DNA from 2 places in the Arthrobacter sp. Y3223065 genome. Region 1 is predicted to be linked to the other one. Evidence: predicted binding sites of a transcription regulator. Region 1 holds the regulator's gene; the other holds the start of a gene.

Region 1 (8,287 bases):
GACCGTTTTCAACGGCCGCTATGAACGGGGCGCCGTGCGTGGACCACGTCACCAGCGGCGGTGTCATCGCGGGTTGGGTCACATCGAAGTTCCAGTGCTGCACACCGTAGGAGTGCACAAAGTAGAAGCGCTCGTCTTCGATTCCGGCAAACAGCCGGCTGCCCTCCGCGGCGTCCACGGTGTTCCACCCCATGTGGGGGACGACCTCCGCCGGCAACGCTTCCACGGTTCCCGGCCATTCCCCCACACCCTGCGTGCGCACGCCATGTTCAACGCCTTCTTCGAACATGACCTGCAGGCCCACGCAGATGCCCAGCACGGGCCGTCCGCCGGCCACCCGGCGTCCAATCCAGCGAAGCGCGTCCACGGACTTTAGCCCCTTCATGACCGTGGCGAAGGCGCCGACCCCGGGAACCAACAGCCCGTCGGCCTCCAGGACGTCGTCGGAGGCATGGCTCAGCGTGACGTCGGCTCCCACATGCTCCAGCGCACGGACTGCCGAGCGCACGTTCCCGGAGCCGTAGTCCAGTACCGTGACCTTGGGCGCAGCGGTCACAAGGCCCCCTTCGTCGAGGGAATGCCCTCGACACGTGGATCGGCTTCGACGGCGGCGCGAAGCGCCCGGGCGAAGGCCTTGAACTGGGCCTCGACGATGTGGTGGGGGTCCCTGCCACCCAGCACGCGCATGTGCAGGCAGATCTGGGCGTGCAGTGTGATCGATTCGAAGACGTGGCGGGTCAGCGACCCGGTGAAGTGCCCGCCGATCAAGTGGTACTCCTGGCCTGCCGGTTCTCCCGCGTGCACCAGGTAGGGCCTGCCGGAGATGTCCACGACGGCGTGGGCCAGCGCTTCGTCCAGGGGCACCGTTGCTTCGCCGAACCGGCGGATTCCGGCCTTGCTGCCCAGTGCCTCCTTCAGGGCCTCCCCGATCGTGATGGCGACGTCTTCGACGGTGTGGTGCGCGTCGATGTGCGTGTCTCCGCTGGCCTTCACGGTCAGGTCGACCAGCGAGTGCTTCGACAGGGCGGTGAGCATGTGGTCGTAGAACGGCACGGTGGTGCTGATCTCGGAGCGGCCGGTGCCGTCGAGGTCCAGTTCAACCAGCACGGACGACTCGCTGGTGATGCGTTCGAGGCGTGCGGTACGTCCGGTGGTGGTTTCCACGGTCATGGGAGTCCTTTGACGAATTGGTCGACCGGCGCAAACCGGTTCGCTCTTACTAGTTTAGGAGACGGGGCTCGCCACGAGGGCCTTGATGCCGTCGAGGAAGGCTGTGGTCTCGGCCTCAGTGCCGGCGGTCACCCGCAAGTGGCCGGGGATCCCTACGTCGCGGATCAGCACACCGGCTTCCAGGAGTCCCTGCCACACGGAGCGGGGGTCCTCCAGCCCGCCGAAAAACACAAAGTTTGAGTCGGACGGCGCCGGTTTAAGCCCCAGTCCGGTCAGCCCGTCGACAATGCGGTCCCGCTGAGCCTTGATGTCCTCAACATTGGCCAGCAGGGCATCGGCATGCTCCAAGGCGGCCAGGGCCGTTGCCTGCGTCACCGCCGAGAGGTGGTAGGGCAAGCGGACCAGCCGCAGCGCGTCGGTAATCTGCGGGGCGGCGGCAAGGTACCCTACCCTGGCGCCTGCCAGCGCGAAGGCCTTGCTCATAGTGCGGGAGACAATGAGTCTCTCCCGCCCCGGCAACAAAGTCAGCGCGCTCGGCGTTCCGGCGTGGGCGAACTCGGCGTAGGCCTCGTCCACGATCACGATGGCCTGGGAGGCCTCGCCTGCTTCATACGCGGCCTCCACGACGTCGAGGCCCAGGGCGGTTCCCGTCGGGTTGTTGGGCGAACAAAGAACGACGACGTTTGCGGCGGAGTCGGCCACGGCAGCGGCGGCAGCGTCCGGCGACAATGTGAAGTCTGCCCCCCGCGGAACAGCCACATAATCCGTGTCCGTCCCGCTGGCCAGCAGCGGGTACATCGAATAGGTGGGCGGGAAGCTCAGCAGGGTACGGCCGGGGCCGCCGAAGGCCTGGAGGATTTGCTGCAGGACTTCATTCGATCCGTTGGCAGCCCAGATGTTCCCTGCGGTGAGGCCGTGCCCCAAGTAGCGGGCCAGTGCCGTTCTCAACTTCGTGAACTCGCGATCCGGATACCGGTTCAGGCCCGCGGCCGCGTCGCTAACGGCCGAGACGATGGCCTGACGGACGGCGTCGGGCAGTCCGTGGGTGTTTTCGTTGACATTCAGGAGGACGGGAACCTCCAACTGGGGCGCACCATAGGGCTCCAAGCCCCGAAGATTGTCCCGCAACGGCAGGCGGTTCAGGCGTTCTAACTGCTCACTCACCGGTCCAGTTTAAGCTTCGGCCCGCCCGGGGCAGGAATCGGGCGGGCCGAAGCAGCTCATGTTACGGCTGCCTCAGCGCGCGGACGGGACCAGCAGCTGCTGGCCGGCATGGACGATGTCTCCCTGGAGGCCGTTCAATTGCGCGATCTCGAAAATGACATCGTGAGGGTTGCGGTCGGGGGCGGACCGTACCGCCACGTCCCACAGCGTCTGGCCGCTGCCAACCGTGACAGTTGACGCCGGCCCCGGCCCCAGCCCCCCGGCGGCGGCCATTGCCGGCGCCGTGAAGAAACCGATCAAGGTCAGGGCGGCGGCCGCGGCCAGCATCAGCGGCAGGCCAATCAGCAACAAACGGCCTCTGCGGGTCAGCCGGAGGTTGGTGCTGGTACGGACGCCGGCGGCCTGCGGTGCGAGCTGGGCGGACATGGTGTCACCTTTCCGATTTTCGATCTATTTCGGCTGGTTTCGATCGTCTGGCTGTCGCGTTCGAATATATCTTCGAACGTCTCTCCTACAGTTCTAGCACTGGTGATCGAACATTGTCGAGACTCAGTCGAACAAATGTTTGAAATTCACCACCGCCTCGCCTAGCGTTGGAAGCGTCAAGCGGCGGTAAGAGCAGTGCACCAGCCGCCACCGACAAAACAGCCGAGACAACAATCCATGCGCGGTTCCGCTACCGCAGCACCGGCGCGTGGACCACTACGGGAGACCGGGGCCGGATATGTCCGAAGAGAGCACCACCAAAGCCGGAGCCAGGCGACGCGGCCGACCCGTCAAAGTGGGACGCAGCCTGACGCCGCGGCAGAAGAAGATCCTGGAGACGATCCAGCGATCCGTCATGTCCAACGGATACCCTCCGTCGATGCGCGAGATTGGTGACACCGTCGGCTTGGCGAGCCTGTCCAGCGTCACGCATCAGCTGGCCCAACTCGAGAAGATGGGCTACATCAGGCGCGACCCTAAGCGTCCCCGTGCGATGGAAATCCTGACTCCGCTGACACTCGAGCACGGGGGTGTGGAAATCGTCGGAGTCGATGAACCGCAGCAGCTGCGCAGCTCCAGCGGCGTTGCAGTATCTGAACTCACCACGTCGTCCGACACGGCGATGGTGCCGCTGGTGGGACGGATCGCGGCAGGCGGGCCGATCCTGGCGGATCAGGCGGTCGAGGACGTCATGCCCCTGCCTCGTCAGCTCGTGGGCCACGGCGAGTTGTTCATGCTCAGGGTTTCGGGCGATTCAATGATCGATGCGGCTATCTGTGACGGCGACTGGGTAGTGGTGCGCCAGCAGCACACGGCCGAGAACGGCGACATCGTGGCGGCGCTGCTCGACGACGAAGCCACGGTCAAGACCTTCCGGCAGCGCGACGGACACACCTGGCTGCTGCCGCAGAACACCCAGTACGAACCGATTCTGGGAGACCACGCAACCATCATGGGCAAGGTTGTCTCGGTGATGCGGGCCCTCTGACCCGCCGCAAGCTACTCAGTTCCCCCTCTGCCGGTCAGCGGGAGACTTCGCCCGTGCCCGGTTTGCGGGCGGACGACCGCTCCCGCGTGGCTGCTGCCACGGCCCGTTCAGGCAGCGGCAGCAGCCAGCCTCTCCAGGATCTGACGTGCCATGGCGCCGTCCTTGGTGCTCCAGAAGGGCGGCAGGGCGCTGCGCAGGAAGCCCCCGTAGCGTGCTGTCGCCAGCCGTGAGTCCAGCACGGCCACAACTCCCCGGTCATTGGAGGCGCGGATCAGCCTGCCTGCCCCCTGCGCCAGCCGCACAGCCGCATGGGTCGCCGAAACGGTCATGAAACCGTTTCCCCCGGCCTGCGCCACGGACCGGGTTCGGGCGGTCGTGAGCGGGTCGTCCGGCCGGGGGAACGGAATCCGGTCGATGACCACGAGCCGGCACGCTGCACCGGGAACGTCGACGCCCTGCCAGAGCGTCATGGTGCCAAACAGGCATGCGTCCGGTTCCTCGGCGAATTGGCGGACCAGTGCCGACATCGATGATTCTCCTTGGCACAGGATGGTCAGGTCGGTGCGCTCGCGCATCTCCGCTGCAGCTTCTTCTGCCGCACGCCGCGAAGAAAACAAGCCCAGGGCGCCGCCGCGCGAGGCCAGCAGGAGCTCCTCCAGTTCAGCAAGCTGCTCGGGGCTGGTGCCCCGGCCTGGCTTGGGCAGATGTGACGCCACGTACAGCACGCCCTGCCGGGGGTAATCGAAGGGGCTGCCCACATCAACGCTGGAATAGGCCGGCGCGCCTGCTCCCAGCAGTCCGAGTGACCCGGCTACTGCGTCGAAGGTTCCCCCGACGGACAATGTTGCCGAGGTGAGCACCACCGTGTGTTCGTCGAACAGGCCTTCGCGCAGCCGGGACGCCACGGAGAGCGGCGCTATGTTCAGCGTTGCCGGCTGGTCGTCATTGGCGGCGTAGTCGCCGGTCTCGCCATAAGTACTGGGACGGGTCGCCCAGATGACCTCCCGGGAGTCGGGCGCGGACAGCAGCCGTTCAGCCAGCTCCAGCACGGCAGAGAGCCGTGACCGCGCCATCTGCCGGCCGCCGTCCGCTGCCCCCGCACCCTCCGGCTTGGAATCGGAAAGCGCTGTACGGGCGGCTTCCCGCAGTTGCGTGAGCACCAATTCATGCTCCTCGCGGAGGCCGGCCGCCAACAGCCCGGTCGGCACCGACTGCAGGACGTCCTCCAGGGCGTCGGCCGCGGAGTTCAGCGGTTCCACGCTGATCCCCGTGTGCTTGCGCGCCGTGGAGGCGGCGGTGCGGACCATGGCAGCGGAGAGTTGCCCCGCGACGGCGCTGGTGACGCGGTCCTGCAGCTCATGGGCCTCGTCGATGACCACCACATCGTAGTCCGGGAGCACGGCCACGCCTTCGAAGGCGTTGATGGCCAGCATGGCGTGATTTGTGATCACGATGTCTGCCTCTGCCGCGTGGCCCCGTGCCAGTTCGCTGAAGCACTCGGCCGCCAGGGGACATTTTTGGGCGCCCAGGCATTCCATCGACCCGACGGAGACCTGGCGCCACGCCCGGTCGCTGACACCGGGCACCAGTTCGTCCCGATCGCCGGTTTCGGTCCCCTGTGCCCACTCGCGCAGGCGCACGACCTCCTTGCCCAGTGCGCCCGATGCGCCGGAAGCCGCCGCCGAGCCGGCCGGAGCAGGATGCGGAACGGCGTCCTCGCCCAGGCTGAACAGTGCCGCCGGTGCATCTTCGTCCGGAAAGCCGCCCGCCAGCTTGTGCAGGCAGAGGTAATTGTTCCTGCCTTTGAGTAAAGCGACGTCCAGCGGCCTGGGAAGCTCGTCGGCGACGGCCTCCAAGAGCCGCGGCAGATCACGCTTGACGATCTGCGATTGCAACGCCAGCGTCGCGGTCGAGACGATGGCGGGCTTTTCCCCCTGCAGCGCCTGGACCATGAGCGGCACGAGATAGGCCAGCGACTTGCCGGTGCCTGTGCCCGCCTGCACCAGCAGGTGCTGCCGGCGGTCAAAAGCCTCGGCCACTTTCGCGGCCATCTCATGCTGGCCGGCACGGTGCTGGCCGCCCATCCCCTGCACCGCGACATCAAGCAGCCGCAACGCCTCGCCGGCGGGAACCTGGAGATCAGTCATTCCGGATGAACTGTTCCAGCTCCGATGCCAGGCCCTCGCGCACCATCACGTCGAGGCGCGTACCGTCCTCTCCATGCTCCATGGAGAGGATTTCGGCGTCTTCGTTGTGTAAGCGGCTGATCACTTCGCCCCGGTCGTAGGGCACCAGCAGCTGCAGCTTCACGCTGGGCCGCGGTATCGTCTCGCTGACCAGCCGAAGCAGCTCGTCGATGCCCTGCCCGGTGCGCGCCGAGACCACGACGTGCCGCGGTTCGCGCTGGCGCAGGCGCTCGACCACGAAGGGATCCGCGGCGTCGGCCTTGTTCAGCACCACGATTTCCGGAATGTGCCGCGCTTCAATCTCGGTCAGCACCTCGCGCACGGCGGCGATCTGGCCCTCCGGGTCGGGATGCGAGACATCGACGACGTGCAGGATGACATCGGCGTCGGCGACTTCCTCCAGTGTGGAGCGGAAGGCTTCCACCAGTTGCGTCGGCAACGACCGGACGAAGCCAACGGTGTCGGCGAGCGTGTAACCGATACCATCCGGGGTTTCCGCCCGGCGGACGGTCGGGTCCAAGGTGGCGAAGAGGGCATTCTCCACCAGCACACCCGCATCGGTCAGGCGGTTGAGCAGCGACGATTTCCCGGCATTCGTGTAGCCGGCAATGGCCACCGACGGCACCGCATTCCGGCGCCGGTTGGCACGCTTGGTTTCCCGTGCCGGCTTCATGGCGGTGATCTCGCGGCGCAGCTTCGCCATCCGGGTACGGATGCGCCTGCGGTCCAGCTCGATCTTCGTCTCACCGGGCCCTCGGGAACCGATGCCGCCGCCGGCAGCCCCCACGCGCCCGCCGGCCTGGCGGGACATCGACTCGCCCCAGCCGCGGAGCCTGGGCAGCAGATACTCAAGTTGGGCAAGCTCTACCTGGGCCTTGCCTTCGCGGCTCTTGGCATGCTGCGCGAAGATGTCCAGGATGAGCGCGGTACGGTCAATGACCTTGACCTTCACGATGTCTTCCAAACCGCGGCGCTGCGACGGCGACAGCTCGCCGTCGACAATGACCGTGTCCGCACCGGTGGACATCACAATGTCGCGCAGCTCCTGTGCCTTGCCGGAACCCAGGAAAGTCCCCGGATCCGGCTTTAGCCGGCGCTGAACGATACCGTCCAGCACTTCGGAACCGGCGGTTTCCGCCAGCGCTGCTAGTTCCCGCAGGGAATTGTCCGCGTCGTCGGCCGTTCCTTCGGTCCAGAGGCCGGCGAGGACCACGCGTTCCAAACGCAGCTGCCGGTACTCAACCTCGGTGACATCCTCAAGCTCGGTGGAAAGGCCCGCTACGCGCCGCAGGGCGCGGCGTTCGGCGAGGTCCTGCTGGTCACCGTCGAATTCGGAATGTTCGGCACCAAGTTCGGAGAGAGCCTGTGCTCTGCCGCCGACGCCCGGCTTGCTTCGCGCCGCAGTGTCGCGGGCCAGGATACGGTCGATGACTGCCTGGATCTCATCAGGCGTCATTTCCGGCTCCGGTGTCGGCTGGGGGTGGTTGGTGGTCATGCTCTCCTTCGAAATGTCCGTGGTCCTATCGTAGTCCTCCGGGATGCGCCCGGCAGAGCCCGAAGATGCAGTTTGTGGATGATTCGCCAAAAGTCCTCCTGGCATGGGCCCGGGCGGTGCCGGGCAGGGAAATGCATGGCTGCCGGCGCCTGCGGGTGCGGGGCCGGAGCCACCGGGAGTGCCGGGGCCGTCACGGCTTCTCAAACGGCTGCGCTGGATCATTCAGAAGGGGGAGGCCTTCGGAAACGGTGATTGTCCGGCGGCCGGGGAGGACAGGGCCTCAACCATCGGCACGTTCTGTCCCGGTGCGAACGGGGCAGCAGGCTGCGGCGCAATCACTGTTTTTTCATGCGTTCCACGGTATCAGAGCGGACGCTGCTTAGGTGGGCCTTGATACCGATTCCGCTGTATGCGCACTAATCTGGCCGATTATGGGAACAGAGCACTACTTCAGCGCGCAGCCAGGCAATCCCGAGGTTCGCCGCACCCTCGCCGTCGAGCTGGACGGCCGCATGCGGCAGCTGCAGACAGCCGGCGGCATCTTCAGCCCGGACGGCGTAGACAAGGGCACGGCGGTGCTGTTGGACGAGGTCCCGCCGCCGGCACCGGAAGGCAACCTGCTGGACGTCGGCTGCGGGTGGGGACCTCTTGCGCTCACGATGGGACTGAAGTCCCCCGGTGCCACGGTGCTGGCTGTGGATGTCAACGAACGCAGCATCGCTTTGACCAATGACAACGCCGCGGCCCTGGGACTGGTCAATGTTCGCGCCTGCCGCCCCGAAGAGGTCGACCCGGGCC
Region 2 (8,287 bases), on a different contig from region 1:
CACAACCGTAGGCTACGACGCCTGCACCACGGCCAGCAATCACGCGTTCGACCACGGCACACGCGGCCTGGAGCGGACCCTGGACGCGCTGGACGCGCGCGGCCTGGAACACACCGGCTCCTACCGCAGCGCGGCGGAGGCCGAGGACGTGCTGGTCCTGGACACCCCGGCCGCACGGATCGCGGTCATCACCGGCACGTTCTCCCTGAACGGGCTGGTGCCGGACCGGCCGTGGCAGGTGGACATGCTGGATCCGGCGGCCATGATCGCCAAGGCCAGGAAGGCCCGGACGCAGGGCGCGGACATCGTCCTGGGAGCGGTCCATGCCGGAGACGAATACACCGACTACGCCAGCCCGCAACAGCAGGAGGCCGCCCACGCGCTGGCCGACAGCGGCGAGTTCTCCCTGGTGTACGGGCACCACAGCCACTCGGTCCAGCCGATGGAGCGCCACAACGGCACCTGGATCGTCTACGGGCTGGGCAACACCATCGCCGCGCATGCAACGCCGAACATCCTCAACACCGAGGGCTTGATGGTCCGGGCCCAGTTCAGCCAGGCCGACGACGGCGGTGCCTGGGTCGTGGCGCGGCTGGACTGGCTGCCGGCCACGTTCGACGGACCCGGGCATCGCTGGTGCCCGGTGGCGGCCGATGCGCTGGCAGCAGCCGCGAAGACCGGCGAATGGTGCGTGTCCGAACAGGCGGACGAGGCCAGCCGGCAACGGACCAAGGCGACCGTCGAGTCGATGGGTGCCCCGCCGGACATCGCCCGTGAGTGGCTGCTCAGCGGCGAATGACGCCGCCCCCCGGCGGCTGAACCGCCGTGACGCCGACCGGCTGCGTCAGCGCGGGCGGGCCGCTGCGTCGGCGCGGGCTTCGGCCTCATGCGGGATGTCCAGCGCCACGTCGTTGAAGCTGCCGTAGCGCCGCTCGACGGCGTGGCGGATCAGGTAGTCGGCCACGGCCGGGTTCTTGGGCAGCAGCGAACCATGCAGGTAGGTGGCAATGACGTTGTGGTAGCGGGCTCCTTCGGTGCCGTCGGTGCCGTTGTTGCCCTGGCCCTTGGCCACCCGTCCGAACGGCCGGACATCGCTGCCGAGGGTGGTCAGGCCGCTGTGGTTCTCGTACCCGATGATGGTGCCGAACTCGCCGCTTTCGAGCAAGGTATTGCCGATCAGCCGGACGGGCCCGCCCACGGTTTCGGCATCCAGCAGCCCGATGCCGGTGATGACCTCGCCGGTGTGGGTGGTGAACCGGTGGCCGAACAGTTGGTACAGGCCGCAGACGGCCAGCATCGGCAGGCCATCCTCGGCCAGCTCCCGCAGGCGGCCGCCCTGGGCCAGCAGGTCGGCCTGGATCTTGTTCTGGCCGGAGTCCTGGCCGCCGCCGCCCACGATCAGGTCCACCTGCTCCGGGAACGTGTCGCCGGGGTTGTACTCATGCAGCCGGACGTCGTAGCCGCGCAGCTGAAGACGTCTGCGCAGCACCAGGACATTGCCCCAGTCGCCGTAGATGTTCATGTCCCGCGGGTACAGCTGGAGCAGGTCGATAACAGGGGCGTCCATCAGGAGACCACTTCCACTTCGGTCAGTTTGCCGAGCTCGCGGCGCAGCGCCAGCATGGCGGTGTAGGTGCAGTAGATGCGCTTCGGCGTATCCGGAGCGCCCGCAATGAAGCGTTGCAGCGAGGCATTCAGGTCCGTGTCCACCCGGCCCACCGGAACGTCCTCGTAGAAGAGGCGCAGGCCCATGTCGTGCGCCCGGACCCCGGAGACCTCGGCCACGCCGGTGTCCCGCAGCGAATCGAAGTCGACGTCCCACAGCCAGGACATGTCCCGCCCGTCGGCGTAGTTGTCGTTAATGGCGATCATGGTCCGGAAGCCGGCGGCGGGGAAGGACTTCAGTGCCAGCCGGAAGCCGGACGGGTTCTTCACCAGCACCAGGTCCAGCGGCTGGCCGTTGACGGTCAGCGATTCGCCTCGGCCGAAAGCCGGGGTGACGTTCTCCAGCGAGGCCAGCAGCGCCGGCTCGTCCACGGCGGGGCCCAACACGGTCCGCGCCAGCACCATCGCCGCGGCGGCATTGAATACGTTGTAGACGCCGGTCAGCTTCAGCTCGAGCTCGATCGCGCGTCCGTCCAGCTGGAAGGTTGCGGCGGCCCCTTCACAGGCCGACAGCACGACGTCGGCGCTCGGCCGGTCGGCTTCGGCGGCGGTGTAGGCGGAGGGGCCGGCAGACGCGGTCCGCATTTCGTCGTCGTGCGGGAACATGTGGCGCAGCTGCGGTGCCAGGCCGAAGTATTCGATCCGCGGCGCCGCCACGGCGCCGGCCAGCGCCGCAATGCGCGGGTCCTCACGGTTCAGTACCACCGCCTCGGTCGTGGCGGCCGCGATCTGCCGGAGGAATCCCGCAGTCGTTTCGATTTCGCCGAAGCGGTCCAGCTGGTCGCGCATGACGTTGAGCAGCAGGCTGTAGCGCGGGGCCACCAGTTTGACGAAGTGAACCGCGTGGGCCTCGTCCAGCTCCAACACGGCGATGTCCGCATCCAGCCGGCCCCGGGCGTCCGAGTCGCCCAGCACGGACGCAACCACGCCGCGGGTGAAGTTGCTGCCCGTGCGGTTCGTGAACACCTTCAGTCCCTGGCCCTGGAGCAGCTCCACCACCATCTTGGTGGTGGTGGTTTTGCCGTTCGTTCCGCTGATCACCACGACGCCGCGCGGCAGCGTGCCGAGCGTGCGCGGCAGGAACTGCGGATCGATTTTTTCGGCCACCAGGCCGGGCAGTGCGGAACCGCCGCCGCGGAGCCTGGCTACCGCCTTTACGGCCTTTCCGGCAACGGTCGCAAGGAGGTGTCGCATGAGTAGAGACTATACAAGCCGACGGGGTCGGGGCACCGCCGGCTCCGCGTGAATGGTGTCGGGTCCCACAGTGCCGGCGGGCACCGTTTAACACTGCCGGACCGGATGGCACTACTGTTTTTCCGTACGGTCGCCACGTCGGGCGGCCCGATGCCGAACTCCGAGGAACCGTCACCGTGGTCACGATTGGTGTGCTTGCCCTGCAGGGCGATGTCCGCGAACATCTATCCGTCTTGGAACACAGCGGTGCCAAGGCGGTGCCGGTGCGCCGGCCGCGGGAATTGGATGCCGTGGACGGCTTGGTCATCCCCGGCGGCGAATCCACCACGATCGACAAGCTCACCCGCATGTTCGAGCTGGCCGACCCGCTCAAGAGGCGGATCGGGGCGGGCATGCCGGTCTACGGTTCCTGCGCGGGCATGATCATGCTGGCCCGTGAGATTGCGGATCCGGCCACGGACCTGAAGGGCGAGCCCCAGCAGACGCTGGGCGGCCTGGACATTACGGTGCGGCGGAACGCCTTCGGCCGGCAGCGCGAATCGTTCGAGTCAAACCTGGACTTCCAGGGCCTGGAGTTCAGTGCGGCGTCTCCCGGCCAGGACCCGGCGCCGGTGCACGCCGTGTTCATCCGGGCGCCCTGGGTGGAACGCGTGGGCAAGGACGTGGAGGTCCTTGCCACCGTCGAGCCGGAGGCGGCCTCCCACACCGATACTTTGCACGGGACAGCTAGAATAGTGGCAGTGCGTTCGCGGCATTTGCTGGCGACATCCTTCCACCCGGAGATTACGGGGGAGCGCCGCATCCACGAACTTTTCATCCGCATCGTCAGAGGAGAGGCGTAAGCATGGCCGGACACTCCAAGTGGGCAACCACCAAGCACAAGAAGGCCGTGATCGACGCCAGGCGTGCCAAGTCGTTCGCGAAGCTGATCAAGAACATCGAAGTGGCGGCCCGCAACGGGGGAGCGGACATGTCCGGCAACCCCGCGCTGGAGCTGGCCGTCCAAAAGGCTAAGAAGACCTCGGTCCCCAACGACAACATCGACCGCGCGGTCAAGCGCGGCGCCGGCCTGACCGGCGAAACGGTGGACTACAGCGAAATCATCTACGAGGCCCGTGGCCCGCAGGGCTCCGCCGTGCTGATCGAGTGCCTCACCGACAACAAGAACCGGGCCGCCTCCGAGGTTCGTTTGGCGATCACCCGCAACGGCGGCACCGTGGCCGACCCGGGGTCGGTGTCCTACATGTTCTCCCGCAAGGGCGTGGTGTCCCTGCCCGCCAACGGGCTCACGGAAGACGACCTCCTGATGGCGGTGCTGGAAGCCGGCGCGGAGGAAGTCAAGGAGCAGGGCGACAACTTCGAGGTCCACACCGATCCCGCGGACCTTCGCGCCGTCGTCGCCGCGCTGGAAGAGGCCGGCATCGAGTACGAAACCGATGAGATCGAGTTCGTCTCCTCGATGGCCGTGGAACTCGACGCGGACGCAGCCCGGAAGTTCATGAAACTGGTGGATGCGCTCGAGGACCTGGACGACGTCCAGAACGTCTACTCCAACGCCGACATCAGCGCGGATGTCCTCGCCGAAATCGAGAACGACTGACACCGGTCCGGCCGTCGGCACCAGCCATGCGCGTGCTGGGAGTGGACCCGGGCCTGACCCGCTGCGGCCTGGGTGTGGTCGATATTGAACCAAACCGCCGCTCCTCGCTGGTGGACGTCGGGGTGGTCGGGACCACCCCGGACATGCCGCTGGAGCTGCGCCTGCTCAAGATCGCCGACGCCATCGACGAATGGCTCGACGCGCACACGCCCGACGTGCTCGCCGTCGAACGCGTTTTCAGTCAGACCAATGTCAGCACGGTGATGGGCACGGCCCAGGCGTCCGGCGTGGTCATCGCGGCGGCAGCACGGCGGGGGATCGCCGTCGCGCTGCACACCCCTACCGAAGTGAAAGCGGCGGTCACCGGCAACGGGCAGGCGGACAAAGCCGCGGTGACCAAGATGGTGACCCGGATCCTGCGGCTGGACACCCCGCCGCGCCCGGCCGACGCTGCTGACGCCTTGGCGTTGGCAATCACCCATGCCTGGCGCGGCGGAGCAGCGAAACCGGCTGCCGGCGGCGGGATGACGACGGCCCAGAGGCTCTGGGCGGAGGCCGAAGCAAAGGCCAAGCGGACGCGCCGCTGACCCGCCGCCGGCGGCTGAAGGCAAACGGTGCCACGGTGTGGCGGTCGCCGGTAATGTCTGCGCTGCCCCGTAAGCTATTCGTAGATATGTTCGGACAATCCGCCCGCCGTGCTGCTGCGGGCGGACTCCGGGCCGCAGTGCCGGAATTGGGAGTTGAGTTCATGATTAGCTCGTTGCGCGGCGTCGTCGCCCACGTGGGATTGCAATCGGCCGTGATCGACGTCAACGGATTCGGCATGCTCGTCCAGGCGACGCCGCAGACCCTGGGCACGCTGTTCGTGGGGCGGGAGGCCGAACTGGCCACCACCATGATTGTCCGCGAAGACTCCATGACGCTGTTCGGCTTCGAGGACGCGGCGCAACGGGAAGTCTTCGAAACCCTCATCTCGGTCAGCGGGGTCGGTCCGAGGCTCGGCCTGGCGGCGCTGTCGGTGCACTCGCCCGAGGCCCTGAGGGTTGCCGCCGCGGAGGGGGACAGCAAGGCATTCACCAAGGTTCCGGGTATCGGGCCGAAGCTCGCCGGCCGGATCGTGCTGGAGCTGGCCGGGAAGCTGATCCCCACCGGCGAGCAGGCCCCCCAACAGGCGGGCGGCTGGAAGGGACAGGTGCAGGAGGCCCTGGCGGGCCTGGGCTGGTCGGAGAAGGACGCCGCCGCGGCCGTGGACACCACCGCGGAGGAAAATCCGGAGGCGGCAGCGGCGGGCAATGTGGGCGACTTGCTGCGGCTGACCCTGCGCAGGCTGGGCCAGGACGGTGCCCGGACTGGCTCGGCCCGGCGGACCGCGGGAGTGAACTAGCGTGGCAGAGGATTCCGAGAACAACCGGCTGGTCGCCAACACGTCGGAAACCGAAGAAAGGGCGATCGAATCGGCGCTGCGGCCCAAGAACCTGGACGATTTCGTGGGCCAGGCCAGGGTCCGCCAACAGCTGTCGCTGGTGTTGGAAGCTTCCCGGATCCGCGAACGCACGGCTGACCACGTCCTGCTGTCCGGCCCGCCCGGGCTGGGCAAGACCACGCTGGCCATGATCATCGCCGCGGAAATGAACGCGCCGCTGCGGATCAGCTCCGGACCGGCGATTCAGCACGCGGGCGACCTGGCAGCGATCCTGTCGTCGCTGACCGAAGGGGAGATCTTTTTCCTGGATGAGATCCACCGGATGTCGCGGCCGGCGGAGGAAATGCTCTACATGGCGATGGAGGACTTCCGGGTGGACATCGTGGTGGGCAAGGGCGCCGGCGCCACCGCCATCCCGCTTGACCTGCCGCCGTTCACCCTCGTCGGGGCCACGACCCGGGCCGGGCTGCTGCCGGGTCCGCTGCGTGACCGTTTCGGCTTCACCGGGCACCTGGAGTTCTACGCCGTCGCGGAGCTTGAACTGGTGCTCCGCCGCTCGGCCATGCTGCTGGACCTCAAGGTGAGTTCGGCGGGCTTCGCCGAGATCGCCGGACGCTCCCGCGGCACTCCCCGCATCGCCAATCGTTTGCTGCGCCGCGTGCGGGACTGGGCTCTCGTGCACAAGATCGAGGAGATTGATGCGCGTGCGGCGGCGGCTGCGCTGGATATGTACGAAGTCGACGAACGGGGACTGGACCGCCTGGACCGGGCGGTGCTGACCGCCCTGATTACCAAGTTCGGCGGCGGGCCCGTCGGCCTGTCCACCCTGGCCATCGCCGTCGGCGAGGAAACCGAGACGGTGGAGACGGTGGCCGAGCCCTACCTGGTCCGCGAAGGGCTGCTGGGCAGGACGCCGCGCGGACGGATCGCCACCGCCGCCGCCTGGCAACACCTGGGGCTGGCGGTGCCGGATCATCTGGCCGCAGGACAGACCGAAGACCTGCTCTCGGAACTGCTGGAGCCGGACACGGATTTCGCCGAAAACTGAAGCTTGACCGTGTAAGGGCCGTCACCGCGTAGAATGGTAGGAACGTGCGGAGTGCGCCGTTCCTCGCGGGACGCGGCAGGCTGCGTACACGGTCCGGATTTTCCTACCGGTCCGCTCCAGACTTCTAGGACGGAACTTTCCTGTGTTCGTAAATCTCTTCACCGGCACCACTCCCCAGCAGCAGTCGGGCGGCATCGACGTGATGACGATCGGCCTGTTCGCCGTTTTCGCGCTGTTGATCTTCTTCATGTTCCGCAAGCAGAAGAAGGTCCAGGCCCAGATGCGCGAGAAGGCTGAGCGCATCAAGGAGCAGATGGTGCCGGGCACCGAGGTGATGACGCAGTTCGGTCTCTTCGGCACCGTCGTTTCCCTCGACCCCGACAACAACAAGGTGGTCCTTGAACTGTCGCCGGGCAACACCGCCACTGTGCACACCCAGGCGGTGAACGAAGTGGTGACCCCGGAGACCCCCGAGGTTCCCGACGACGCCTCGTCCCTCACCGCGGAAAGCGCCACCCGCCCGGAGGAATCCGCCGAGGACACCCTCAAGCGGCTGAACGAAGAGCAGAACAAAGACACCAAGTAGGCCAGCGACGGCTTAGCCGTATAGGCGTGCAGTGGCGGGGCATGCCCCGCCACTTCGCCATGTACCGGCCGGTACCGCCGGCCGACTGAGCCGATGAGAGAAAGATCTTCCATGGCACGAACCGGTTCCACCAGCATCGCGCGGCGGACACTTATCTGGCTCGGTGTGCTCCTTGCCGCCGGCACCGTCATCCTGGGCAGCGGTGTGTTCACCGGCCAGGCGAGCTGGGCGCCCAAGCTGGCGCTCGACCTCGAGGGCGGCACCCAGATGATCCTGGCTCCGCAGGTCCAGGGCGGCGGGGGCGAGATCACCGCCGAGCAACTCAACCAGGCCGTGGAGATCATCCGCCAGCGCGTCGACGGTTCCGGCGTGGCGGAAGCGGAGATCACCACCCAGTCCGGCCGCAACGTGGTGGTCAGCCTGCCCGGTGTCCCGGACCAGCGGACCCGCGAACTGATCCAGGCTTCGGCCGCTATGGAATTCCGGCCGGTACTCACCGTTGCGCCGGGTTCCGCCGTCCCGGAAGAAGAGCGGACGCCGGAAGCTGACCTTCCGGAACCGGCTGCCGCCCCGGAGAACGCCAGCGACATGAACTGGATCACCCCGGAGCTCTACCAGGAGTTCGAGGCGCTCGAATGCCTGGATCCGGCTGCAGCGGACGAGGAGACCGGGCCTGCCGACCCGGCCAAGCCGATGGTCGCCTGCGAACCGGACACCGGCATGAAGTACATCCTGGGCCCGGTGGAGGTGCCCGGCACGGATATCGTCGAC

Evidence for each region. Region 1 encodes LexA, which represses DNA repair genes until DNA is damaged. Its sites were predicted from a motif close to TCGAACANNTGTTCGA; they were not measured.
Region 2: the regulator LexA is predicted to act here: its motif matches at 5,125-5,140, upstream of ruvA (Holliday junction branch migration protein RuvA).

Annotation. Positions count from the first base shown of each region.
Region 1 is NZ_JBNHGC010000004.1:29,180-37,466, forward strand. Features, by position in the region: gene hisH (imidazole glycerol phosphate synthase subunit HisH) at 1-556, opposite strand, end outside; gene hisB (imidazoleglycerol-phosphate dehydratase HisB) at 553-1,170, opposite strand; gene AC5RUK_RS11915 (histidinol-phosphate transaminase) at 1,225-2,334, opposite strand; gene AC5RUK_RS11920 (LysM peptidoglycan-binding domain-containing protein) at 2,407-2,760, opposite strand; gene lexA (transcriptional repressor LexA) at 3,059-3,808, shown strand; gene AC5RUK_RS11930 (ATP-dependent DNA helicase) at 3,916-5,955, opposite strand; gene hflX (GTPase HflX) at 5,948-7,489, opposite strand; gene AC5RUK_RS11940 (class I SAM-dependent methyltransferase) at 7,921-8,287, shown strand, end outside.
Region 2 is NZ_JBNHGC010000001.1:545,856-554,142, forward strand. Features, by position in the region: gene AC5RUK_RS02465 (CapA family protein) at 1-799, shown strand, start outside; gene AC5RUK_RS02470 (type 1 glutamine amidotransferase) at 845-1,567, opposite strand; gene AC5RUK_RS02475 (MurT ligase domain-containing protein) at 1,567-2,859, opposite strand; gene pdxT (pyridoxal 5'-phosphate synthase glutaminase subunit PdxT) at 3,036-3,701, shown strand; gene AC5RUK_RS02485 (YebC/PmpR family DNA-binding transcriptional regulator) at 3,704-4,459, shown strand; gene ruvC (crossover junction endodeoxyribonuclease RuvC) at 4,486-5,046, shown strand; gene ruvA (Holliday junction branch migration protein RuvA) at 5,208-5,843, shown strand; gene ruvB (Holliday junction branch migration DNA helicase RuvB) at 5,845-6,930, shown strand; gene AC5RUK_RS02505 (preprotein translocase subunit YajC) at 7,073-7,516, shown strand; gene secD (protein translocase subunit SecD) at 7,628-8,287, shown strand, end outside.